2 regions of the Shewanella sp. BC20 genome follow, and region 1 is predicted to be linked to the other one. Evidence: riboswitches for the same ligand, from Rfam matches in the RefSeq annotation. Region 1 holds a riboswitch; the other holds the start of a gene.
The links. A riboswitch is a leader RNA that binds a small molecule or an ion and turns the genes downstream of it on or off. The one in region 1 is predicted to bind cyclic di-GMP.

Region 2: another riboswitch for cyclic di-GMP. It lies ahead of CBX96_RS01525 (glycosyl hydrolase family 18 protein); the one in region 1 lies ahead of gbpA (N-acetylglucosamine-binding protein GbpA).

What each region holds. Positions count from the first base shown of each region.
Region 1 is NZ_NHRI01000011.1:7,240-15,041, reverse strand. Features, by position in the region: gene CBX96_RS12385 (hypothetical protein) at 1-205, shown strand, start outside; gene CBX96_RS12380 (PaaI family thioesterase) at 316-753, shown strand; gene CBX96_RS12375 (YgjV family protein) at 807-1,052, shown strand; gene katB (catalase KatB) at 1,399-2,859, shown strand; gene CBX96_RS12365 (TMEM165/GDT1 family protein) at 2,929-3,486, opposite strand; cyclic di-GMP riboswitch class I at 3,889-3,984, shown strand; gene gbpA (N-acetylglucosamine-binding protein GbpA) at 4,110-5,585, shown strand; gene CBX96_RS12355 (aromatic amino acid transport family protein) at 6,147-7,322, shown strand; gene CBX96_RS12350 (S46 family peptidase) at 7,561-7,802, shown strand, end outside.
Region 2 is NZ_NHRI01000001.1:358,644-366,445, reverse strand. Features, by position in the region: gene CBX96_RS01530 (ROK family protein) at 219-1,010, shown strand; cyclic di-GMP riboswitch class I at 1,485-1,573, shown strand; gene CBX96_RS01525 (glycosyl hydrolase family 18 protein) at 1,682-4,288, shown strand; gene CBX96_RS01520 (FKBP-type peptidyl-prolyl cis-trans isomerase) at 4,358-4,828, opposite strand; gene CBX96_RS01515 (short-chain fatty acid transporter) at 5,050-6,378, shown strand; gene CBX96_RS01510 (HPP family protein) at 6,511-6,990, opposite strand; gene CBX96_RS01505 (TetR/AcrR family transcriptional regulator) at 7,242-7,802, shown strand, end outside.

The DNA of each region.
Region 1 (7,802 bases):
ACTCATTAAAAAAGCCTTTTCTTATAAAGTGTTGCTTGCATCTCTTGTCGCCGTATTGGTGCAAATGGGCTATGTATTTGGTATTCAGCAGGCGGCTGCGGTATTGGGGAGCGATGCCCTTATGATGCCGAGCGTGGTGATCCTGTGGGGAATGTTCTTAGTCTGGTTTAGTCGTTTTGCTGTCACAAAGCATTGGTTAACTTAGGCGTAGCGGTTCTTTGCCATTATCTGGCTGTTATTAGCCAATGCTTATGTGTTGAACTTCAGTCACTTCTTAGTAAACTGCTAGCTGGTTTTCTTTACTAGGATGTTGAAATGAGTATTTGGTTTAGACCTGTCACTTTAGAGGATTGTGCCCGTTTAGATGCTGGTATGGGGGGCAAAGGCACCCTAATGCAGACCCTAGGGATTGAGATCAGCGAGATTGGCGATGACTATATGAAGGCGACTATGCCTGCCACGCCCGCGATACATAACCCCTTAGGCATTGTCCATGGCGGCGCGAACGTGGCACTGGCCGAAACCGTGGCCAGCTATGCCGCAAACTTTGTGGTGGATTTCGAGCAATATTATTGTGTTGGACAAGAGATTAACGCCAACCATTTACGCGCTTCGCGTAATGGCGTACTGACCGCGACGGCTAAACCAGTTCATTTGGGGAAACGCAGTTCGGTGTGGGAAATCTTAATCCATAATAGTGCAGGGGAGTTGACCTGTATTTCACGGATGACGGCGGCGGTAGTAAAACGCTAAGAAGGCTCAACCAACCTGTTTTAGTTGTATCAATCGATAAATAAGGACGTGATATGGATAGTGCAATGATGTGGGAATGGGTTGGTTATTTGGCGTCTGTGGTGGTAGCCATCTCTTTAATGATGTCTAACATCAAAAAGTTACGCTGGTGGAACTTGTTGGGGTCGGCATTGTTCGTTGCCTATGGGGTTGCGATACAAGCTTACCCGGTGGCGGCGGTTAACTTTTTTATCGTGTTAATCGATGCCTATTACTTGGTCGTTATCTATCGCGAGCAGGCGAGCTCTGTCAATGAGTAATATGTAGCACTTTGAATCAATTGAAGTATTTTTTAAGTTTGTCTTAAGCTCGAGTTCTCATTTTTGCCAAGTCGGTTTGCGTTACGGCTGGCATACTCTTTATTCTGTTGCTGGCTATTTCATCACATACGGGGAGTGAACTTTACTCCCTGAATGATCTAAGCACTCTTCGTTAATCTGAAATGTAGATTATTTGAATCTATATTAATCGTTTTATTGAATTCGTATTTTTGCCTATTCTAACTCCATCGACAACACGTCGCCCTGCCAAGGAGATAAGCCATGGCCACCATTTACGATTTAATTGAATCTTGGGTTAACACCAATCAAGAATGAGGAGCAAGATATGAGTCAACAGTATTTAACAAGCCAAAGCGGTTCTCCAATTGCTGACGATCAAAACTCATTGTCAGCGGGTGAGCGTGGTCCCTTACTACTGCAAGATTGGCATTTAATTGAAAAACTTGCCCACTTTAACCGTGAGCGTATTCCTGAGCGTGTTGTGCATGCGAAAGGGACTGGCGTATACGGTACTTTCACCCTGACTAAAGACTTAAGCGAATACACCATCGCCGACCACTTTAACGGTGTGGGTAAGCAAACTGAGACCTTCGTGCGCTTCTCTACCGTGGGTGGTGAAATGGGCTCTGCCGATGCCGAGCGCGATCCCCGTGGTTTTGGTCTGCGCTTCTATACTGCTCGTGGTAATCACGATATCGTGGGTAACAATACGCCGACTTTCTTCCTGCGTGACGGTATTAAGTTCCCAGACTTTATCCATACCCAAAAGCGTAACCCATTGACGAATTTGAAAGATCCACAAGCTATGTGGGACTTCTGGTCATTAAACCCAGAAGCCATGCACCAAGTGACGATTCTGATGTCTGACCGTGGTATTCCGGCAAACTACCGCCAAATGCACGGTTATGGTTCGCATACTTTCTCGTTTTGGAATGCTAAAGGTGAGCGTTTCTGGGTGAAGTTCCACTTCAAATCGCAGCAAGGCGTAGTGAACTTAACCAATGAGCAAGCCGACAAGTTAAAGGGTATCGACCCTGACTCATCCCAGCGCGATATGGTAGTAGCAGTGACCGACGGTAACTTCCCTCGTTGGACGGTGAACGTACAGATTATGCCTGAGGCTGATGCTAACACTTATCATATCAACCCATTCGATTTGACTAAGGTGTGGCCACATGGCGATTACCCGTTAATTGAAATTGGTGTGTTAGAGTTGAATCGTTTACCGCAAAACTACTTTGCCGAAGTCGAGCAAGTGGCATTAGCACCGAGCAACTTAGTGCCAGGTGTGGGCGCATCGCCCGACAAGATGTTGCAGGCGCGTTTATTCGCCTATGCCGATGCGCAGCGTTACCGAATTGGGGCGAACTACAACCAGTTACCCGTAAACTGCCCACATGCGACTAAAGCCAATCATCACCAACGTGCGGGTGCCATGGCGGGAACACAATGCCCGTACCACGGTAGTCAAACCGGTGGCGATGCCGCGGCTAACTATGGTCCAAACAGCACTGCGGGTGCTTTAGTTGAACCGGCAAACTTTGCCGAGCCACCACTGCGTTTAGATGGCGAAGCGGCGCGTTACAGCCGTTACAATCAGGATGATTACACTCAGGCGGGTAATTTGTATCGCATCTTCAGCGAAGCCGAGAAAGCACGCTTAGTGGAAACGATTTCTGGCTCTCTGCGTCAGGCAAGTGTAGAGGTACGGCAACGTATGCTGGCACATTTCCACAAAGCCGATGCCGATTATGGTCAACGTATCCAAACTGCTCTCGGGTTATAAGTTAATTCGTTAGCCCAATAAAAAAGGCCAGTGTTATCACTGGCCTTTTTTTTATCTTCATTTTATCAATCAGTTAACCATTAAGGTTGCTACGCCGAGCAGGGCAAACAAAATTGCGCAGCCCCTGTGGATCCACTTCATTGGTAATTTTTCGGCACTAAAATGTCCCGCAATAACCACTGGGACGTTCGCCAGCAACATACCCAAAGTAGTACCTGCAACCACCATGGCTAAGGCATCGTATTTAGCGGCTAACACGACAGTCGCGATCTGGGTTTTGTCGCCCATTTCGGCGATAAAGAACAGAATAAAGGTCGCAACAAAGGGCCCCATCTTATAGAAACGGCTCTCTTCGGCGTCCACTTTATCGGGGATCAGTACCCAGAGTGCAATCGCAAAGAAGGAGGCGGCAACCAAGTAGCGTGCTACATCTGGGCTCACCCAGTTAATCGCCCATTGGCCAAGCCAAGCGGCGGCAAAATGGTTAAACAGAGTCGAGAGTAAAATACCCAAGATAATCGCGGTTTTATTTTTAAATCTTGCTGCGAGTAATAGGGCAAGCAGTTGGGTTTTATCGCCAATCTCGGCGATGGCAACCGTAAAGGTTGAGGCGAGTAACGCTTCCAAGTGTGATCCTTTTAGGGGTGGTTTTTGACATAAGCACAATAGACCGTCCACCCCTAGGTGCGGTTACTGTGCTCAGGTCTTGCAGGACAAATCGATGATTTGCTGTGAACACCATGGCATGCGGCCAAGTATGTTGATGTTCACCCTGAATATCGATGGCTCGAAATCCAGTTAGCTACTCCCCCGAAGCGAGGTGGGCATTATACCCAAGTGAAACAGGGTTTCAAGATTAAACTCATCGAGTCAGAGGGCAAATAATCTGACAGGTGCCAATAAAATACCGCTTTTCGTTTTGTAACACATTGAATTGTAATAATTTAAATTTTGACAACGCTGTCTTTTGTTGTTAGGTTAGCCGGGTCTCAATGTTTAAGTTACATACTGTTAACTTCAATAGAGATCCACCGTATTTGGCAAACTAATTGAAAAATTAGGACGCAAAGCCTCCGGTCTAAGGTTGTAAAGGGATGTTGAAACTAAGATAGCGGGGTTGCCTCAGAATTGGGCTGATGCTTTCAATTCTTTGAAAAATAAACGGCTTTGCTTAATGCTGTTTTGCCTAAATACCACTTTTATACCTATGCCAATCTCGTCGAGAAAGGCGCCCTACGGAGTACAATAAAGTGGCACATCTAACTGCTTTTACATCAATCACAAATGCTAACCGCAAACACCCACAACTGGCTCGTTTAAGCCTAATTGCCTTGGCCTTAAGCGCTACGAGTGCGCTCGTTAGCCAAACGGCGTCGGCCCACGGTTATGTGGTTTCACCAGAATCACGCTCATACGCCTGTAAAACTGGCAGCAATTTAAACTGCGGCGCCGTTCAATGGGAACCGCAAAGTGTTGAAGGCACATCAGGTTTTCCTGAGTCAGGCCCTGCCGACGGTAAAATTGCCAGTGCAGCCAATGCTGCGTTTTCTCCCTTGGATGAACAGAGCCCAAGCCGTTGGTCTAAGCATGACATTAAGTCGGGTTGGAATGACTTTAGCTGGCAGTTCACCGCTAACCATGTGACCCGCAATTGGCGTTATTATTTAACTCGCCAAGGGTGGGACCAAAACCAAGCGTTGAGCCGTGCAAGCTTTGACTTAGCTCCCTTCTGTGTGGTCGATGGAGGCATGGTTCAGCCGCCTAAGTTAGTGACACATAACTGTTATGTACCTGAAGACAGAAGCGGTTATCACGTGATTTTGGCCGTGTGGGAAGTCGGTGATACCACCAACAGTTTCTATAATGCCATCGATGTGAACTTTAGCTCAGATGTTGTGGTGCCGGGCGAGTGGACCGATATTGGCGATATCAATCCGTCACTCGATCTTAAGGCGGGCGATAAGGTGATGACGCGGGTGTTTGATGCTAATGGCGAGCAAACTGCCAAGCAAACCCAGATAACCATTGCCGACACCACTCAAGGTGCCAAACAAAATTGGACATTCCTGTTAGCCAGTGCCATTAATGCCCAGCAGCCACAACTTAAGGCGGGGCAGAAGAATGCCTCTGGGGTGATCTCGCCCGTTTACGGTAAAAATGAGATTTATGCCGCGCCTAATTCGGGCCTAGAGCGAGTGGAAGTGAGCTTCGATATTGCGCCTGCGCCGGGCAATCAGCTCGATGTCACGTCACTGGCCGATGATTACACCATTGTCGATGGTGCCGCAAAGGTCAGTTTCGATGTCAGCACTAATGCGGATATGCAGGTCTCGGCTTACCTATTTAGCCACGATGGCACGGCAGCTGGTTATGTGACCCAAGCGGTCAATAACACCAACGCGAGTCTAGTGCTTGATGTCGTCGCGCCAAAGGAAGGCCATTATCACTTACAAGTGAAGGGCGAGCCTAAGCAAGGTGAGGTTATCCAGCAAAACTTCGATCTGTTCTTAAAAGATCAAGCCACAGCGCCGGATGCCGATTTTGTCTTCCCCGAGGGAGTTAAAAACTATGTGGCGGGTACTAAAGTGCTGCAACCTAAAACTGGCAAGGTCTATCAATGTAAACCTTGGCCTTACAGTGGTTATTGCATGCAATGGTCGCCAACTGCAACCGGGTTTGAACCGGGTGTCGGCGGCTCTTGGAATATGGCTTGGACTGAGCTGTAATCGGTTAACTGGGGAATAAGCGGATTGTGAGTCGCGTTAATTCGCTTTAGCGCAATCCCGTATCTCCGTTAGCGAATCGCTAGACTCATTGATAAACCCTGCAACGCTACAGGTGTTGCAGGGGTTATTGTTTTGATAACAGTTCCGCCTCGATTTTTTATCTTTTACTCACATTTCCCCTTCGGATAGCCAAAGCGGCGTCATCTTTGTCTATAACTGGCTTGCCCGCTGGGGTTGGCTCTGTTAATGTCCAGAGCTATCTTCTTTTACGCGCGACGTCGCTGCTTTGCTAAGGCAATCACGGTTGAAATTAATGTCACTTTTCTGCAAACGATTTAGTTAGCCTCAATGGCGACTGGGTTGAAATATTCAAAAGCTATTGGGGCCAATTGATCTGCTCTTTGAGATCGGATTGGATGCTTTAAGTTTAGTGACGCTTTTCGTTTGAGATTGCTGTTGGCTTAATCACAGAGTGCGCAAGGCTTTATCCTTCAAATCTACTCAAAAAACCTTAAAAAATAATAATTAATACTTGAACAGGATAATTGTGTGAATTCAAAAATGTTAGGCTCGATAGCCATTGTCGCGGGGACCGCCATTGGCGCGGGAATGTTAGCCTTACCCTTAGCCACGGCCGCCTTAGGCATGGTGCCAGCCATTTTGTTAATGGTGGTGATTTGGGGCTTGTCAGCCTATACCTCATTGTTAATGCTTGAGATTAACCTGCGCTCAGGCGTCGGTGATAACGTTCATGCCATCACGGGCAAACTCCTCGGCAAGAAAGGCCAAATGGTGCAAGGCGCCTCCTTTCTCAGCTTACTCTTTGCCTTAACGGCGGCGTATTTGACGGGCGGTTCATCGCTGTTAGTGCTTAAAGCCAAAAATATGTTCGACCTCGTGTTAGATAACCAACTGGCGGTCGTGCTGTTTACCTTAGTGCTGGGTGGATTTGCGGCCTTAGGGGTGGCTTGGGTCGATAAAGCCTCGCGCTTCTTGTTTTCGCTGATGATTTTATTACTGATTGTGGTCGTGCTGTTTTTATTACCGGAAGTCAGTATCTCGAGTATGGCAACCAGTGCAGTGGCCGAGTCCATGACCAGCAGTTGGATGGCGGCGATTCCCGTGGTGTTTACCTCCTTCGGTTTTCACGTGTGTATCGCGACCTTAGTACGTTATTTGGATGGCGATGCCGTTTCGCTGCGCAAGGTATTATTAATCGGTTCAACCATTCCACTCGCGTGTTATATCTTCTGGTTATTGGTGACCTTAGGCACAGTGGGTGGCACCGAAATCAGCAGCTTTAATGGCTCTTTACCTGCGCTGATCAGTGCATTACAAGAGATTGCCCACACGCCTTGGATCAGCAAATGTATTTCGCTGTTTGCGGATTTAGCCTTAATCACCTCTTTCCTCGGGGTAACCTTAAGTCTGTATGATTTTGTGGCCGAACTGACCCGCGCGAAGAAGACCTTCCTCGGCCGGGCCCAAACCTGGTTGTTAACCTTTGTGCCGCCGCTGTTGTGCGCGCTCTATGTCCCCGAAGGTTTTGTTGCCGTATTAGGCTTTGCCGCCGTGCCGCTGGTGGTGATGATTATCTTCCTACCGATCGTGATGGCACTACGTCAGCGCCAAGCCACGCCGCAGGGATACCAAGTGTCTGGCGGCACATTTGCCCTCGGGATTGCGGGACTGCTAGGCGCGGTGATTATCGGCGCTCAGTTATTTGTCGCGCTGTAAGTTAAAGCCGTTTAGCGTACTGAAACGGCAGAGTTAAACCGATAAATATGATGAATGTATTTGCTTTGTAAGCGAATTTTTCTAACTCTGTTATAGAGTGCGTGCGATATGCTAAAGTCAGGCCCAGTGCCTGACTTTTTGCTTTTTAGCGTTAACCAAAGTGGCATGTAATCCCAATAAATATAAGAAATGGCCTCGCAAGCGCTCGGCTTTCTTCACCTAAAACGGACTTAAGATAATGAAAAAATGGTTACTCTCAGTTGCCGTGGCGGCGAGTTTTGCCTCCCATGCCGATGAAGGTATGTGGCAGCCACACCAATTGCCCGCAATGGCCGATGAACTCAAAGCGAAAGGCTTAGAGATTGATGCGAAATCGATTTCCAAACTGACCGAATTCCCCATGAATGCTGTGATCAGCCTAGGTGGCTGTACGGCATCTTTTGTTTCGCCAAAAGGCTTAGTGGTGACAAACCATCACTG
Region 2 (7,802 bases), on a different contig from region 1:
ACAATTTTGTTTTTTCGGCATCACTTTGCGATAACAAGGGTTGTGATCTTAGACTAATTTCCAAATTGAAATGTTATCTTTATCACTCAGTTCTTCTGACTAATTCTTACAAATTAGCTACTTAAGTTTTATTCAATCGCTAATATTTACCCATTATGCTAACATTCGCCATCTCCGCTCGGGGTCAGAGGGGAGCACATGTATCAGTGGAGTTGGCGATGCAAACATTAACAATAGACGTGGGCGGTAGCAAAGCCCTGTTCGAACTTCAACTCAAGGGGCATACAGAACAATATAAAATCCCCACGGGTGAAGGCTTTAAAATTGAAGATTTAAATGATCAAATCGCGGCGCTGGAACGGGATTATGATTTACAGCACTACCATTTAGCGATCGCTGTACCTGGACTCGTACAACAGAATCGTTTGGTGTCCTGTAAATCTCTGCCCGGTCTCAATGGGCTAAGCTTTGAAACCTTGAAAACCCAAGGCGAACTTAAGTTTATCTGCAATGATATCGACGCCGGTATGCAGGCAACCTGTGACGAAAAATATGCCTGTGAGTTGTTAGTCATGTGTGGCACTGGAATTGGCATGTCGATCGCGTTGAGCGGCAAGGCTTTTACGGGGGCTACGGGAGTCGCGGGGGAGCTTGGGCATTGCCGGGTGATGACGGAGGCGGGGGAGTTTAGTCTCGAGCAGCTCGCCAGTGGCGATTCTATCCGCGGCCGTAAGATTTCCACCGCCGATGATTTATATCTCGCCGGCACTTATCTGGGGATGGGGCTAGCGTGGGCGGTCAATCTGTTTAATCCTAATCGGATCTGGTTAGCGGGTGGCATGATGAACAGCGCGCCGTACTACAAGGGTTGTCTGGATAGTTTAAGGCGCATGGCTCTCAGGGCTCCATTAGCCGAAATGAAGATTAATCGTGTCGATGATATGGAGACCTTAGTCTGCCGTGGCTTATCGGTGATCTTGGCAAGGGATTACTCGAAGGAGGCCGCCTAACGGCTTTCGATTGAGGTGCGGATAGGCCAAGATTGAGGCGTGATAAGTTTGTTTAGGCTATTAATCTTGGCTTACTGACGCTGATCCAGATATTGATTTCGTTTGGGTCGAGAACAACAGCATGCGGCCATCGGATTTGTGTGTTTGCAGTGCACTCTGCATATCACCTCGTTCGATGACCGCATTTTTGTTTGCACTAGTTATTGAACTGCGTCTTGCAAACCGCTTTCTTAAGACTTTCGATTTATTTTTTATTGTCTTTCTTATTGGCGATACGAGTCGATGATAGGGCTCCATGGCATAAGCAATCCTTTTAAATACAATTCATTGCTTATTTTTTGCACTCAATGGTTTTACTTTTCTTTAAAGCCAATACTGCGTTGATAATCGGTACAACGGCCCGTTTGTTAATATTTAGTTGCAATTTAACGCTATAGCGGCATATGCTAATTAACGTAATGACAACGTTGTCATTAGTGAAAAAGGCAAACCAATTGAAAGATTGGGACGCAAAGCCTCCGGTCTAAGGGTTCGTTTGTACCTATGATAGCGGGGATACCACAGGTTGTTTCTTCATGCTGCCGTTGTACGCACATGGTTTTAAGAGTGTTGTTTCCTGTCTACGCTTTGTTTGCCTTATTGATGCATAACTTACTCAATAGGGAAATCTCATGTTTAAGACTCAAATCTCCACCTCGGCGATGCTGGTGGCCTCGGTGCTGGCATCCGCTGCCAGTTTTCAAGCCTTTGCGGCGCTCCCCGGAAAACCGACTTTAGGTTGGGGGGAAACCAAGTTTGCCATTATCGAGGTGAATCAAGCCGCCTCAGCCTATAACCAATTAGTGACGGTAAAAGATGCCGCCGATGTGTCCGTGACCTGGAACTTGTATAACGGCGATATCGGCCATAAGGCGCAGGTGTTACTCAACGGAAATGTGGCATGGGAAGGTCCTTCGAGTGCGGCGGGTACGGCCAATTTCAAGGTTAATAAGGGTGGGCGCTATCAAATGCGTGTGCAGCTCTGTAATAACGAAGGTTGCAGCGCCAGTGATGCGAGGGAAATCTTAGTCGCCGATACTGATGGCAGTCATTTACTGCCACTCAATGCGCCTTTGAAGGAAAACAATCGTCCCTATGTGAATAAATCCGGCAAAGTGGTGGGAAGTTACTTTGTGGAGTGGGGTGTTTATGGACGTAAATTCCCCGTCGATAAGATCCCTGCACAAAACTTAACCCATATTTTATATGGCTTTACCCCGATTTGTGGTGGCAATGGCATCAACGACAGCTTAAAGGAAATCGAAGGTAGCTTTGAGGCATTGCAGCGCGCCTGTGCTGGCCGTGCCGATTTTAAAGTGGCGATTCACGACCCTTGGGCGGCGGTGCAAATGCCGCAGGCGGGGGTGAGTGAATATTCCGATCCCTACAAAGGCAACTTCGGCCAATTGATGGCGTTAAAACAAGCCTATCCCGATCTGAAGATCCTCCCCTCAGTTGGTGGCTGGACGCTCTCCGATCCCTTCTACTTTTTGGGGGATAAAACCAAGCGCGACACCTTTGTCGCCTCAGTGAAGGAGTTTTTACAAACTTGGAAGTTCTTCGATGGTGTCGATATCGACTGGGAATTTCCCGGCGGCAGTGGTGCTAACCCAAGCTTAGGTAATGCCAATGACGGACAAACCTATATCACCCTGATGCGTGAACTGCGGGCGATGCTCGATGAGCTCAGCGCCGAAACCGGACGCACCTATGAGCTGACGTCGGCCATCAGTGCGGGCGGCGATAAAATTGCTAAGGTCGATTATCAGGCGGCGCAGCAATATATGGATTACATCTTCCTGATGAGTTACGACTTTAATGGCGGCTGGACCAATACGGAGCTTGGACATCAAACCAATCTCTATGAGGCGAGCTGGGATCCAAATACCCGTTACACCACGGACAAAGGCGTAAAAGCACTGCTCTCTCAAGGGGTGACTCCGGGTAAGATTGTGGTCGGCGCAGCGATGTACGGCCGTGGCTGGACTGGGGTGAATGGCTATAGCGGTAACAATCCTTTCACGGGCACTGCAACGGGCAAAGTGAAGGGCACTTGGGAAGCGGGCGTGGTGGATTATCGGCAGATCGCTAAGGATTATATGGGCGCAGGTTGGAGCTATGCCTATGATGAAACCGCCGAAGCACCATCTGTCTTTAATGCATCAACGGGTGATTTAATTACCTTCGACGATGCTCGCTCTGTTAAAGCCAAGGGCCAATACGTGCTGGCCAATCAGCTCGGTGGTTTATTCGCCTGGGAAATTGATGCCGATAATGGCGATATTCTCAATGCCATGCACGAAGGTCTAGGTCATGGCGAGGGCACAACGCCACCAGCGAATAAAGCGCCGATTGCCAACGCGGGAGCGGATATCACGGTAACCGGTACTGCGGATGTCACGCTAAACGGCAGCGCGTCGCGGGATCCTGAAAATGGCGCCTTAAGTTATCAATGGCGCCAAGTCTCTGGTCCAAGCTTAAGTATCACTAATGCGGATATGGCCAATGCTGTGGTGCAACTGAGCGGGGCGGCGTCGGATGTGGTGTATGTGTTTAGCCTGCGAGTCACAGATCCTGAAGGATTATCTTCAACCGACACAGTGACTCTCACTCATAAGGCCGAGACGGCAAACCAAGCGCCTGTGGTGACTGTGCCAGCGAGTGTAACGGTTGAAGCGGGCCAATCGGTGAGCATCAATGCGACGGCGACCGATGCCGATGGCGACAGCCTCACCTACGCATGGACAGTGCCAAGCGGCGTGGCGGCGAGTGGACAAAACAGTGCCACATTGGTGGTGACGGCGCCAGCTGTTACTCAATCGACCCAATACAGTTTGAGTGTATTGGTCTCCGATGGTGCCTTAGATGCCAGTGCTGCTTTGAGCTTAACCGTGACGCCTAAGGCGACGGGCGGTCAATGTGACGCAACTGACCCTAATGCGGCCAACTATCCCGCTTGGAATGCGACAAGCATTTACAACACGGGTGATACCGTGAGTTATAACCAACTGGTTTGGAAGGCGAAATACTGGACTCAAGGTAACACACCTTCAAGAACCGCCGACCAATGGCAATTGTTGAGTCAGGTTGAGTTAGGCTGGGATGCGGGCGTTGCCTACAACGGCGGAGCAACGACTAGCTATAACGGTCGTCAGTGGCAAGCCAAATACTGGACTAAGGGAGATGTCCCCGGTGTCGCTGCAGTGTGGATGGATATCGGCGCGGCGTCTTGCCCTTAGTCGATAGGGATTAAAGACAAAAAAGCCCTGCGAATACAGGGCTTTTTTATTAAGGATCACAGCGTAAGATTAATTTATCTTCAGCAGCTCAACATCAAAAATCAGTACCGAACCGCCGCCAATTTTGCCTGTGCTGCGATTGCCGTAGGCCAGTTCGCTAGGAATAAAGAAGCGATACTTGTCGCCCTCGACCATCAGTTGCACGCCTTCAGTCCAACCTGGAATAACACGATTGAGTGGGAAGGCTATGGGGTCGCCGCGTTCGACCGAGCTATCGAACACTGTGCCATCAATTAAGGTACCGTGATAATGCACAGTCACAGTATCACTCGCCTTAGGATGAACAGTGCCAGTGCCTTGCTGTAACACTTGATATTGCAACCCAGAGGCGGTGGTTTTCACCCCTTCTTGAGTTTTGTTTTGCGCTAAAAACTCATTACCTAAACGGATATTTTCTTGGGCCGCTTTTTGGTTATTCATCGAGGTAAAGAAGTAAAAAATCACCCCAGCAATCACAACAACGGCAAGTAACATTTTCATTTTAAGGAGCACCTCAGTCAATTTTGGTCATGTTATCAGTTTTTTAGCGGAAGTGGCTAGCGCCTCGGTTTGGCGCGGTACTGGATGATTCGCGTTACATTTTCTCACTTTTTTAAAATGGCTAAAGGCTTTATCCCGTTTTAGAGATCGCTTAACCTGTTACATTAGACTCTACAAAAACTCAATAAAAACAGATAAGAAGAATAAACAAGGACAGTCTTATGTTAACCAAAGCGGCAAAACCTCTGGTCAAGCTCGTCGACCGATATTTACCCGACCCTTATATCTTTGTCTTGCTCTTAACCTTAGTGGTGCTGATTTCGGCCGTGGTAGCCGAGCAGAAAACCCCACTCGAAGTCATCAATTACTGGGGCGATGGCTTTTGGGCGCTGCTGAGTTTTTCGATGCAGATGCTATTAGTGCTGGTGGCGGGATTTATGCTCGCCAGCTCGCCACCGATTAAGAAATTACTCGATGGCATCGCAGGATTTGCCAAGTCGGCGCCTCAGGCCATTATCTTAGTGACCTTGGTTTCCCTCGCCGCCAGTTGGATTAACTGGGGATTTGGTTTAGTGGTCGGCGCCTTATTCGCTAAGGCCTTAGCGCGTAAAGTGCGTGTGGATTACCGTTTATTGGTCGCCAGTGCTTACTCGGGATTTGTGGTTTGGCACGGCGGCTTAGCGGGCTCGATTCCGCTAACCATTGCCACTGCTGGGCATTTCTCAGAATCACAAATCGGTATTATCCCCACCAGCGAGACCATCTTCGCTAGCTTTAACCTGCTGTTAGTGCTGATTTTGTTTGTGATGATGCCACTGGTGAACCGCTTTATGTTGCCCGAAGAGAAAGACAGCATTTATGTCGATCCTAAGGCGCTTGAGGATGGGGGCGCAGACGATAAAGCGGCGCAGTTAACGGCCAATACGACTCGCCCAGCGGATAAATTAGAAAACAGTCGCTTGCTCGGTTGGAGTGTCGGCGGCGCGGGACTCGTTTACTTAGGCTATTACTTTGCGGTGCAGGGCGGCAGTTTAAACCTTAACTTAGTCAACTTCTTATTTTTATTCCTCGCCATAGTGCTACATCAAACGCCACGCAGTCTATTGCTGAGTCTCAACGAAGCCATTAAAGGCGGCGCGGGTATCGTTATTCAGTTTCCTTTTTACGCTGGCATTATGGCGGTGATGGTGCAATCGGGGTTAGCCCAGAGTATTTCCGAAGGTTTTGTGGCTATCGCCAGCGCCGAAAGTCTGCCATTTTGGAGCTTTATCAGTGCAGGGATTGTGAATATTTTCGTGCCTTCGGGGGGCGGACAATGGGCCGTGCAGGCGCCGATTATGTTACCTGCAGCCGAAGCCTTGGGCGCCGATGTGGCACGGGTTGCTATGGCTGTGGCGTGGGGAGATGCGTGGACCAATCTTATCCAACCTTTCTGGGCGCTGCCAGTGCTGGCAATCGCCGGATTAAAGGCGCGGGATATCATGGGATTCTGTTTAATGCAGTTGCTGATAACCGGGGTGATTATCAGTATCGCCCTAAGCTGGTTTTAAGCGAAAGCTTACGGTTTTGATAAAGGGCAATCTCACTTGCCCTTTATTTTTATCCTCTTCTTTATTCTCTTTTTTTAGCCACTTCACGCCTGAATGTGTTAACACGTTAAGGTTTTAGTGTTTTGACGCAGCTTAAAACCATTTCTGCGGATAGGGGCGTCGACACAGCAGATTATGATACAGCCAGCCAAAGGATAGGATTAGCACCAGACCACTGGCGACCGGCGAATATAAAAAGTCCCACCCTTGCACGGTCAGCATAATAACTAGCGGGTTTGCTCCTGCAGGAGGATGCACTGTGTGGGTCAGCATCATCAATGCGATTCCCGCTCCTACGGCCAACCCTAAACTCAGCGGCGAGACGCCCACACTGTTGAGGATGATAAGTCCCATCAGACTGGTCAGTAGGTGGCCGCAGACAATGTTTCTTGGCTGCGCCAATGGGCTATCGGGAAGGGCAAATAAAATCACCATAGTGGCGCCAAAGGGGGCCATCAGCCACAACAAATGCGAACTCATTTGCTCCAAGCTTGCTAAGGCACTGATACATAACATGGCACCTATGCCTGCGAGCAGTGCCGATTTTAATTGCTGTTGGCTTATCACTTTCATTATCTGTCCTTTGAGCCCAACTTGGCTATCGCGCAAGGGCTATGGTTTATATGGTGAATATCAATGGCTGCGGCTTTGGGAGGGCAGTGTTGAGTTGCCCGTTGACTCTATCCCAGTGGCCGCGTTGCACTTAATTGTGTTGAATCTTTAATGGGTAGACCAGTCTGTCTACCTAGTATCATTGCATGAGTAGACTGAGTTGTCTACCTGTGAGAAGATACGTTTAAATCCTAATTGCAGAGGAAGGCGATATGCCGCAACCCGAAGTGTTGTCAGATATGCCCTTAGATAAACGTCAACAGCTCATCAGCACGGCATTTAAACTGTTTTATTTTCAGAGCGTACATGGGGTAGGCATTAACCAGATTTTGCAGGAGTCGGCGATTGCCAAAAAAACCTTGTACCATCATTTTGCCAGTAAGGATGAGTTGGTCGAAGCCGTGGTGCTGTACCGCGACCACGTGTTTTATCAATGGTTAAGCGAGCGAGTGCAGGCGGCCGAGACGGGTAAGGCGGGGATCCGCGCGTTATTTATGGCGCTCGATGACTGGTTTAATCAAAGAGTGCCGCAGCTGTGTGAGTTTCGGGGCTGTTTTTTTATCAATGTGAGTGCCGAATTTACCGATGCCAGCCATCCCGTGCATCGTTTGTGCGCCGAGCATAAACAGCGGGTGGCAGATTTAATCGCTCAGCAGGTAGCGGTCTTGGGCTTGTCCGAGGCAAAAGCGGCTTATCTTGTCGATACCCTATGCCTATTGAAGGAAGGCGCCATAGTGTCGGCGCAGCTGCGCGGTGACACAGGTGCCGCAATG